Tolumonas auensis DSM 9187: one gene and its partners. The protein of the gene in region 3 interacts with the protein of the main gene of each other region in a pairwise test. Links are inferred from orthologs where the notes say so. Each region holds a gene or a part of one and is shown on either strand. Other genes may lie near its edges.

Region 1 (3,155 bases), 2.4 Mb from region 3 along the record:
GCAGTCGCTACTTTAGCTGTACCGGTTTTGCCTGCAATACGATATCCGGGAACAGCCGCTTTGCCGCCGGTACCACCTTCCTCAACCACACTTTCTAATGCATGAATGACTTGCTCTGCAATTAAAGGATCAATAATACGTTCACCTTTTGGTGATTGTGATACTTTCAGAACAGATACTGGTTTACGGATACCTTTATTGGCTAACGCGGCATACGCTGCGGTTAACTGCAGTGGTGTTACACGCAACCCATAACCGAAGCCCAGTGTGGCAAGTTCAATTTTTGACCAGCGGCTGCGTAGCGGGATCATGCCTGAGCTTTCACCCATTAAGCCGGTTCCGGAATCCTGTCCGAGACCAAACTCCTCAAACTTGCTGGTGATCCATTGCGGTTGCATACGCAACGCCAGATGTGCCATGCCGATATTTGATGAATACTTGAGAATGTCAAATAATCCGCCGGAAGCCATCCGGTGACTGTCAGTAACCACCTTGCCGCCGATAGAGAACGGACGGGTATCCAGTACCTCTTTCCAGCTCGTCACGCCATGTTCCAGTGCGCTCATGGCAACGATAGGCTTCACCGTCGAGCCCGGTTCATAGGTATCTGTTACGGCACGGTTCCGCGCCCGGAAGCTCTGGTATTGTTCACGGTTATTCGGGTTGTAAGAGGGTGTATTTACCATTGCCAGCACTTCGCCGGTCACCACATCCATCAGCACCAGTGAACCGGAAGTTGCCTTATTGACTTCAGTCGCATACTTCAGTGAGCGATAGGCTATAGATTGCAGACGCTGATCAATACTGAGTACCAGATCATTGGCTTTTTTGCCTTCTTTAACGATCCCGATATTCTCGATCACCCGCCCCTGCCGATCTTTGCGGATCTTGTATTCAGACGGCGTCGAGCTCAGCCAGTCATTGAATGCGCGTTCAACCCCTTCAATGCCTGAACCATCAATGTTGGTATTGCCAACCAGATGTGCACTGATTTCACCACTCGGATAATAACGGCGGGTTTCGCGGCGCAGATGCACACCAGGAAGTTTTAATTTCACAATGTAATCGGCAACTGCCGGGGTGATCTGACGCTGCAGATAAACAAACCGGCGCTTAGGATCGGCCACACTGGAGGTCAGTTTCCGCATATCCAGCCCCAGCACATCGGCCAGCGCCATCCAGGCTGCGGTATTTTTCAGACCATCCGCCGCATGGATCTCTTTCGGATCTGCCCAGACTGCCTGCACTGGCACCGATACCGCCAGTTGCTCACCATTGCGATCAGTTACCATGCCGCGATCAGAAGGATCTGCCGTTGTCCGCAGCGAACGCATATCGCCTTCCTGACGCAAGCGATCAGGCTGAATAATCTGGATCCAGGCTGTGCGGGCAACCAAGCCGGTAAAACCAACCAGAATGAATCCGAGCAGCAGCATGAAACGCCACGGAGCCACTGCGGAATCATGTTTCTTGTTGTTTTTCTTTGTATTTGTTCTCATGGCAGGCTAACCATCTTTTCTTCTAAAGGTTTAGGCCGAGTCATTGCCAGTTTGACCCTGGCAATGTCCGAAACGCGCGAATGTTCCGCCAGCGCATTTTGTTCTAAAACCAGATGTCGCCATTCAACTTCCAAATCATCACTCTTACTCTGAACCTTGTTCAACTCGGCCGTCACCGAGCGGGTATCGTCAGTCACCACTATGGTAGTGAGCGCGGAACCCAGAATCGCTAATCCCAGAATGCCCTGAAAAAGATGCCGCTTCAGATCCAGCATGATCAGAAGGGCAAGATTAAGCCGGCGCTCCATGCTCAGCCTCCCAGACGCTCAGCCACACGCAGTACAGAACTGCGTGAGCGAACGTTATCAGAAACTTCACTGTCTGCTGGCTTGATCGCTTTACCTACTGAATGCAAGGTCTGCGTTTTACGGATTTGATCTTCAGTGATCGGTAAACCTCTGGGTGGCTGAATGCCTTTTTCCTGCTGACGGATAAATTGCTTAACAATACGATCTTCCAGTGAATGGAAGCTGATCACCGCCAGACGTCCGCCGGGAGCCAGAACCGATAATGAGGCTTTCAGGGTTTCTTCGATCTCTTTCAGCTCTTGGTTTACATGAATGCGTAACGCCTGAAAGCTGCGGGTTGCCGGATGTTTATGTTTTTCTTTGTTTGGCACGACGCGGGCAATCATTTCAGCCAGCTGCCGGGTGCGGGTATACGGTGTAGTGACACGATCAGCGACAATGGCACGTGCAATGCGGTTGGCAAAACGTTCTTCGCCATAGGTACGCAATACCCAGGCGATATCATCGACATCGGCGTGCAACAGCCATTCCGCTGCGCTTTCACCGTGCAACGGGTCCATACGCATATCGAGCGGGCCATCGTTCATAAAGCTGAAACCACGTTCAGCTTCATCCAGTTGCGGTGAGGAAACGCCCAGATCCAGCAATAAACCGTCTACTTTACCCAGCAGACCACGTTCTGCCATGTATTCATGCAGTGAAGAAAACGGACCGGAAATGATTTCAAAACGGGGGTCCTGCCACTCTTTGGCTACAGCAACAGCCTGAGGATCGCGGTCAATAGCATACAGCCGGCCTTGCGGGCCAAGCTGCTGCAGGATCAGACGGGAATGTCCGCCACGTCCGAATGTACCGTCCACATAGATGCCGTCCGGGCGAATAGCCAGCCCATCCACCGCTTCCTGTAACAGTACAGTGATATGTTCCATTAGTTTTTATCCCCAGTGCTAGAGTGAAAAATCACGCAACTTATCCGAAATAGTCCAGTCCATTTCCGGCAGTGCCTGAATGTCCTCATCAACTTGCTGTAACCAGCGAGTTTCACTCCAGATTTCAAATTTATTTAATTGACCCACTAACATGACCTGCTTATCCAGCCCGGCATGCTGACGTAATGGTGCTGATAACAGTAAACGGCCGTTACCATCCAGCTCACATTCGCTGGCATACCCCAGCAGCAGACGCTGTAAACGGCGTTCTACCGGATTCATGCCAGAAAGGGATTTAAGCTTTTTCTCTATCTCTTCCCATTCGCAAAGCGGGTATAAAAGCAGACAGGGATTGGCAATATCGATAGTGCAGACAAGCTGGCCCTCGCACTCTTCGCGAAGCCAGTCTCGGTACCTGG
Region 2 (2,999 bases), 2.4 Mb from region 3 along the record:
GGTTCAAATGTAAACATGATTATCTCTCCGCCTTGCTTGGTTTCGCTTCCGCAAAAACTAGAATTCGCCTTTTAACCAGTTAGTGACACGTTTGAACCAACCAGTCACACTGGCTTTTTCACGTACATCCACCACGGTTTGTCCCTGATGCAATTTACCGTATTGCAATAACCCTACTGCTGTTGCGTAAGCAGGTGCTTCCACATAATCAGTAAGGCCCCGAATATTGGTTGGGTGACCAATCCGAACCTGGCACTGGAACACCTGTTCGGCACACTCAACGATACCTTCTATTTCCGCTGCACCGCCAGTTAAAACAACACCGGCGGCCAACTGATGTTTAATGCCCTGAGATCTGAGCTCAGACTGAACGCGCATGATTTCATCATGCACCATGCCGAGTAATTCGGTATAACGCGGCTCAATCACTTCAGCCAGCGTCTGACGCTGTAAGCTGCGGGCAGGACGACCGCCCACACTAGGCACTTCAATAGTGTCTTCTTTACTGACCAGACGGCCTAGTGCACAGCCATAGCGCATTTTAATCGCTTCAGCATCTACCGGTGGTGTACCGAACGCATAAGCGATATCGCTGGTTACAGCCTGACCGGCATAAGGAATCACCTTGCTGTAACGTAACGCACCGCCGGTAAATATAGCAATATCCATGGTTCCGCCGCCGATATCGACGACGCAAACACCTAATTCTTTTTCATCATCGGTTAATACTGCATAACTGGATGCCAGTGCAGAGAAGATGATCTGATCAACCTTTAGTCCGACCCGCTCAACACATTTCTCAATGTTGCGCGCCATGTCATTATGACAGGTAATCAGGTGCACTTTCGCACCCATACGGACACCAGACAGGCCAATCGGATTTTTTATCCCTTCCTGATAATCGATAGAATATTCCTGCGGGATGACATGCAGCACCCGGTGTTCTTCCGGCAAACGCACGGACTTCGCCGTATGAATAACATTATCCACGTCATCCTGCGTTACTTCTTCGTCGGAAATAGGCACGATGCCTTTTTCATTCCGGCATTCGATATGCTTTCCGGAGATACCAAGAAATACCGATGAAATATGGCACTGAGCCATCATTTCGGCTTCTTCTACTGCGCGCTGTAAAGATTTGACGACCGACTCGAGATCGTTGACGCCACCTTTATCCATACCTTTGGCAGCATGGGTTCCCAGACCAACAATATTGACCTCTCCATCAGGCAGTACTTCACCGACCAAAACCGCGATTTTGGTTGTACCTATATCAAGTCCGACTATCAGATTTCTGTCTGGGGTTTTGGTCATCACCACTCCCTTCTTGTTGTTTCCAGCTGACTGCTACCCCAGTGTCATAGCGAAGATCGATATAATCAATCATTTCTCTATTTTCCAGTTGCGGATAGACATCAATAAATTGTTGTAATTTCACCAGCATTTCATTACGACCGAGGATCAATTTCAGCCCTGATGCCAGTTTAATCTCCCACGAATGGCGGTTAGTCATATGAACCGACGTCACGTGGTATCCGTTTAATGCCAGCACTCGTTCAAATTGCTGGTATTGATCCCAAATCATTCCGGCCATGTCATCAGGACCGGACAGTTGCACCAGTGGCTTCTTCAGTCTGTCGCGTGGCGCCTTAAAAATAGCACCACGAATACTGAGCAACCGATCATCCCCCCACAGGGCGCACGGTGTTTGCTCAACGACATAAACATACAGCAACGCGGGCCAGCGTTTACGCACAGAAGACTGATAAACCCACGGTAACTCTTCAACCGCTTTTTGCAGCTGATTTACATCCAGCTTGAAAAAATTGTTAGTTTGAGGGTTAACCGCCAATACCTGACGGATCTCATCCGTCTTGACATACTCCAGCTCACCCTGCACAACCAATCCGCTAACCGGAATTTTATCTTCATCAAACAACCAGCGACGAATATCTGCAGCCGTTGACCATACACCGATGACAACTGAAACAAAAAAAACCAGCCCGAATATAAATTCACCGCGGGTACGGTTTGTTGTTTCTGTCATCTGTCTGCGACCTCCAACCGGCGCTGAATCCTGCTCATCGGAGGTTAATCGCGCCTGTCGCACATCTTCACCTTAACCAATATTCATATCCAGGTTGATGCTGCATTATAACGGTCCGTCATGATCGGTCAAAACCATAAGGACCTGTTCAGCACCAAATTTACCAGTTAATATGATTAAATTGCCGTTTTCATCGCATTAATGCTTAATTTCAATTCTGCCAGTTTACGGGACAGCTGTCCGACGTTACCGGCACCTTGTGTCAGCACGACATCGCCATCCTTTAATACATCCGCCAGAACACCCGGAACTTCCGCCGGTGTAGCGACAAAAATCGGATCCAATGTGCCACGTTGTCTGATTGATCTGCACAGACTGCGGCCATCCGCACCAGGAATCGGATCTTCACCCGCTGCATACACATCCAGCATGATCAGCACATCTACTTTTGCCAGCACTTCAGCAAAATCATCGTATAAATCACGGGTACGGGTATAACGATGTGGCTGGAAAACCAGTACCAGACGACGTTCCGGCCAGGCAGCCCGGGTAGCGGCTAATGTGGCACGAACTTCCGTCGGATGATGACCATAATCATCGACCAGTAAGACTTTACCGGCACCCGTATCAAATTCACCGTATTGCTGAAAACGACGACCAACACCGGCAAATTGTGCCAACGCATCCACAATAGCATCAGTCGGAATATGATCTTCCAATGCAACGGCAACGGTTGCCGCCGCATTCAGTGCATTATGGCGACCTGGCAAGTTAAGACGCAGCGGTAAGAATGAACCATCCTGCAAACGTAAGCGGAATTGACTCTGACTGCCTTCCTGTACAAATTCCTGTACCTGAACGTCGGCATCCTCGCTGTAACCATAAGTGATCGTTGCACGGCCGATTTCCGGTAATAATTCACGGATAACCGGATCATCAATACAAACGACGG
Region 3 (2,832 bases):
GTAAAACCTGAATAGTATCAGACTCTAACGCTCGCAGATCCGGATCTGGCTTCCCGGGCAGATGCAGACCGAACCATTGCTCGGTGACTGCATGTCTGTCTTTAAGGCCGGCCCAGCTGACGGAGGAAAGTGGCAACCCCGTGTGCTCAGCGAGTAGCTTTGCAACCCAGGCTGTGTTTTCCCCTGTTTTGCGGATACGGACAAACAGATGCTCCCCCTGTCCGCATGGCATGAAGCCCAGATCTTCAACTACGCGGAAATCTGCAGGTTCAGCTTTAAATAATGCAGATTGTTCCGGTTTGCCAAAACGGTATGGCCAATCCATATCGAATTCTTTACTCATCGGCAGCAACCAGTAACACGACAGCTTCCACAGCTATTCCTTCTTTACGGCCAGTAAAGCCGAGCTTTTCCGTGGTCGTTGCCTTCACATTAACCTGCGATAACCCGCTTTCTAAATCTGCAGCCAGATTGATGCACATCGCCGGAATATGCGGTGCCATTTTAGGAGCCTGCGCCAGAATGGTGACATCCAGATTGCCCAGTTTAAATCCGCTATTTTTCACTCTGGCAAAAACGTCCCGCAACAGGATACGGCTATCCACACCTTTAAACTGTGGATCGGTATCCGGGAAATGACGTCCGATATCACCTGCGGCAATCGCGCCCAGTAAAGCATCAGCCACCGCATGTAGTACAACATCGCCGTCAGAATGGGCAATTAATCCTTGTTCATAAGGTACTTTTACGCCGCCCAGAATACAGGGACCCTCGCCACCAAAACGGTGGACATCAAAACCGTGCCCGATCCGAATCATTCAAGCTCCTGTTGCTGCAGAATAAATGCCGCCAATGCCAAATCTTCCGGCCGGGTTACTTTGATATTATCGGAACGCCCTGCAACCAGAAGAGGCTTGAATCCTGCCCGCTCCATCGCTGAAGCTTCGTCTGTTAATACGATTGACTGAGTCAGTCCGGCATCAATTGCATCAGCCAACTGCTGAGTAGGAAACATTTGCGGTGTTAACGCATGCCAGAGGTGACCTCTTTCTACTGTTTCTTCAATCCGTTGCTGTGAGTCGGAACGTTTCATGGTGTCTTTAACCGGAACCGCCAGAATAGCGCCGTCCTCACCGAGTTCCGCCGCAGCCATTAAAGCATCCAGATCAGACTGCGTAATGCAGGGCCGTGCAGCGTCATGCACCAGCACCCAGTCTGTTTCAACTGAGGACAGACCATTTAATACCGATATTGCCCGTTCCGGCCCCCCCAGCGTTACTTCAATCCGGGGATGATTCGCCAGGGGCAGCGAGGAAAAATAGTGATCATCATCGGCGATCACCACAACAATTTTTTCAATCTGCGGATGAGCCAGCAAGCGGGTTAACGTATGCTCGATGATCGTTTTATCACCCAGATGCAAATATTGTTTCGGCTTATTAGCCTGCATCCGGCTTCCCCGGCCTGCGGCGGGCACTACGGCGGTAAATGTCTGCATGACTTAATCACTCTTCGGTAGTGAGCTTTGTTTATTTTGTCCGGCACTGTCACGAGGCAGTACCCGATAAAAAGTTTCTCCGGATTTAATAAAACCCAGATCATTTCGGGCTAATTCTTCAATGGCTTCCAGACCACTTTTCAGGTCTTCAATATCTTCTTTAAGCAGCATATTACGTTCCTGCAGTTTCTGATTATCAGCCTGCCGGCGTAATAAATTTTCTGAGACTTGTCGATACTCAACGAGTCCGTTTTTCCCGAACCAGAGCTGACGTTGCACTAACGCCAACACAACCATCAGGATAAGGGTAAACAGGCGCATGGCGTCTCCTCCTGGAGACATAGTTTCCCATATTCCAACATAAAAGAAAGCCCCGCCAATTGGCGGGGCTTCATCATTTTTTAAGCGAATACAGGAATTAAGCCTGACCTTTCACTTCTTTCAGACCGTTGAACGGTGCTTTAGCGCCCAGAGCTTCTTCGATACGAATCAGCTGGTTGTATTTAGCAACACGGTCAGAACGGCTCATAGAACCAGTTTTGATCTGGCCAGCAGCGGTACCAACAGCCAGGTCAGCGATGGTTGCATCTTCAGTTTCACCTGAACGGTGAGAGATAACTGCAGTGTAACCAGCGTCTTTAGCCATTTTGATCGCAGCCAGAGTTTCGGTCAGAGAACCGATCTGGTTGAATTTGATCAGGATTGAGTTAGCGATACCGTTGTCGATACCACGTTTCAGGATCTTGGTGTTAGTTACGAACAGGTCGTCACCAACGATCTGGATTTTTTTACCCAGTTTCTGAGTCTGGTAAGCGAAGCCTTCCCAATCAGATTCGTCCAGACCGTCTTCGATAGAAACGATTGGGAATTTGGTAGTCAGGTCTTCCAGGAAGTCAGAGAAACCGTTAGAGGTGAAGATACGACCTTCGCCTTTCAGGTTATATTCTTTCTTCTCAGCATCGTAGAATTCAGATGCAGCGCAGTCCATCGCCAGAGTAACGTCTTTACCCAGCACATAGCCAGCAGCAGCAACAGCTTCAGCGATAACTTCCAGTGCTTCAGCGTTAGATTTCAGGTTAGGAGCGAAACCACCTTCATCACCAACTGCAGTGTTGTAGCCTTTAGATTTCAGAACTTTAGCCAGGTTGTGGAACACTTCAGCACCCATGCGAACTGCTTCTTTCAGGGTCTTAGCGCCAACAGGCTGGATCATGAATTCCTGGATGTCTACGTTGTTGTCTGCGTGCTCGCCACCGTTGATGATGTTCATCATTGGCAGAGGCATAGAGTAAACACCTGGAGTACCGTTCAGCTCAGCGATGTGAGCGTACAGT

The links.
Region 1: the proteins of ftsB (region 3) and ftsL interact in binary tests that used the Escherichia coli proteins (3 or more experiments, as listed by UniProt). The link is inferred for Tolumonas auensis DSM 9187 from one-to-one orthologs.
Region 2: the proteins of ftsB (region 3) and TOLA_RS02730 interact in binary tests that used the Escherichia coli proteins (3 or more experiments, as listed by UniProt). The link is inferred for Tolumonas auensis DSM 9187 from one-to-one orthologs.

Annotation. Positions count from the first base shown.
Region 1 is NC_012691.1:582,991-586,145, reverse strand. The notes cover bases 152-3,146. They hold ftsL (cell division protein FtsL), read right to left. Parts: upstream 1,808-3,146; coding sequence 1,496-1,807; downstream 152-1,495. Other genes in these bases: mraZ (division/cell wall cluster transcriptional repressor MraZ), read right to left, coding at 2,755-3,146; rsmH (16S rRNA (cytosine(1402)-N(4))-methyltransferase RsmH), read right to left, coding at 1,810-2,736; TOLA_RS02690 (peptidoglycan glycosyltransferase FtsI), read right to left, coding at 152-1,499. In the rest of the region: more of TOLA_RS02690, read right to left, coding at 1-151; more of mraZ, read right to left, coding at 3,147-3,155. UniProt on the Escherichia coli protein: Essential cell division protein. May link together the upstream cell division proteins, which are predominantly cytoplasmic, with the downstream cell division proteins, which are predominantly periplasmic.
Region 2 is NC_012691.1:594,548-597,546, reverse strand. Bases 161-2,999 are described here. They hold TOLA_RS02730 (cell division protein FtsQ/DivIB), read right to left. Parts: upstream 2,048-2,999; coding sequence 1,274-2,047; downstream 161-1,273. Other genes in these bases: murC (UDP-N-acetylmuramate--L-alanine ligase), read right to left, coding at 2,224-2,999; ftsA (cell division protein FtsA), read right to left, coding at 161-1,314. Also shown: cell division protein FtsZ, read right to left, coding at 1-17; more of ftsA, read right to left, coding at 58-160. UniProt on the Escherichia coli protein: Essential cell division protein. May link together the upstream cell division proteins, which are predominantly cytoplasmic, with the downstream cell division proteins, which are predominantly periplasmic. May control correct divisome assembly.
Region 3 is NC_012691.1:3,004,557-3,007,388, forward strand. The notes cover bases 161-2,832. They hold ftsB (cell division protein FtsB), read right to left. Parts: upstream 1,820-2,832; coding sequence 1,502-1,819; downstream 161-1,501. Other genes in these bases: truD (tRNA pseudouridine(13) synthase TruD), read right to left, coding at 161-343; ispF (2-C-methyl-D-erythritol 2,4-cyclodiphosphate synthase), read right to left, coding at 336-818; ispD (2-C-methyl-D-erythritol 4-phosphate cytidylyltransferase), read right to left, coding at 815-1,498; eno (phosphopyruvate hydratase), read right to left, coding at 1,917-2,832. Also shown: more of truD, read right to left, coding at 1-160. UniProt on the Escherichia coli protein: Essential cell division protein. May link together the upstream cell division proteins, which are predominantly cytoplasmic, with the downstream cell division proteins, which are predominantly periplasmic.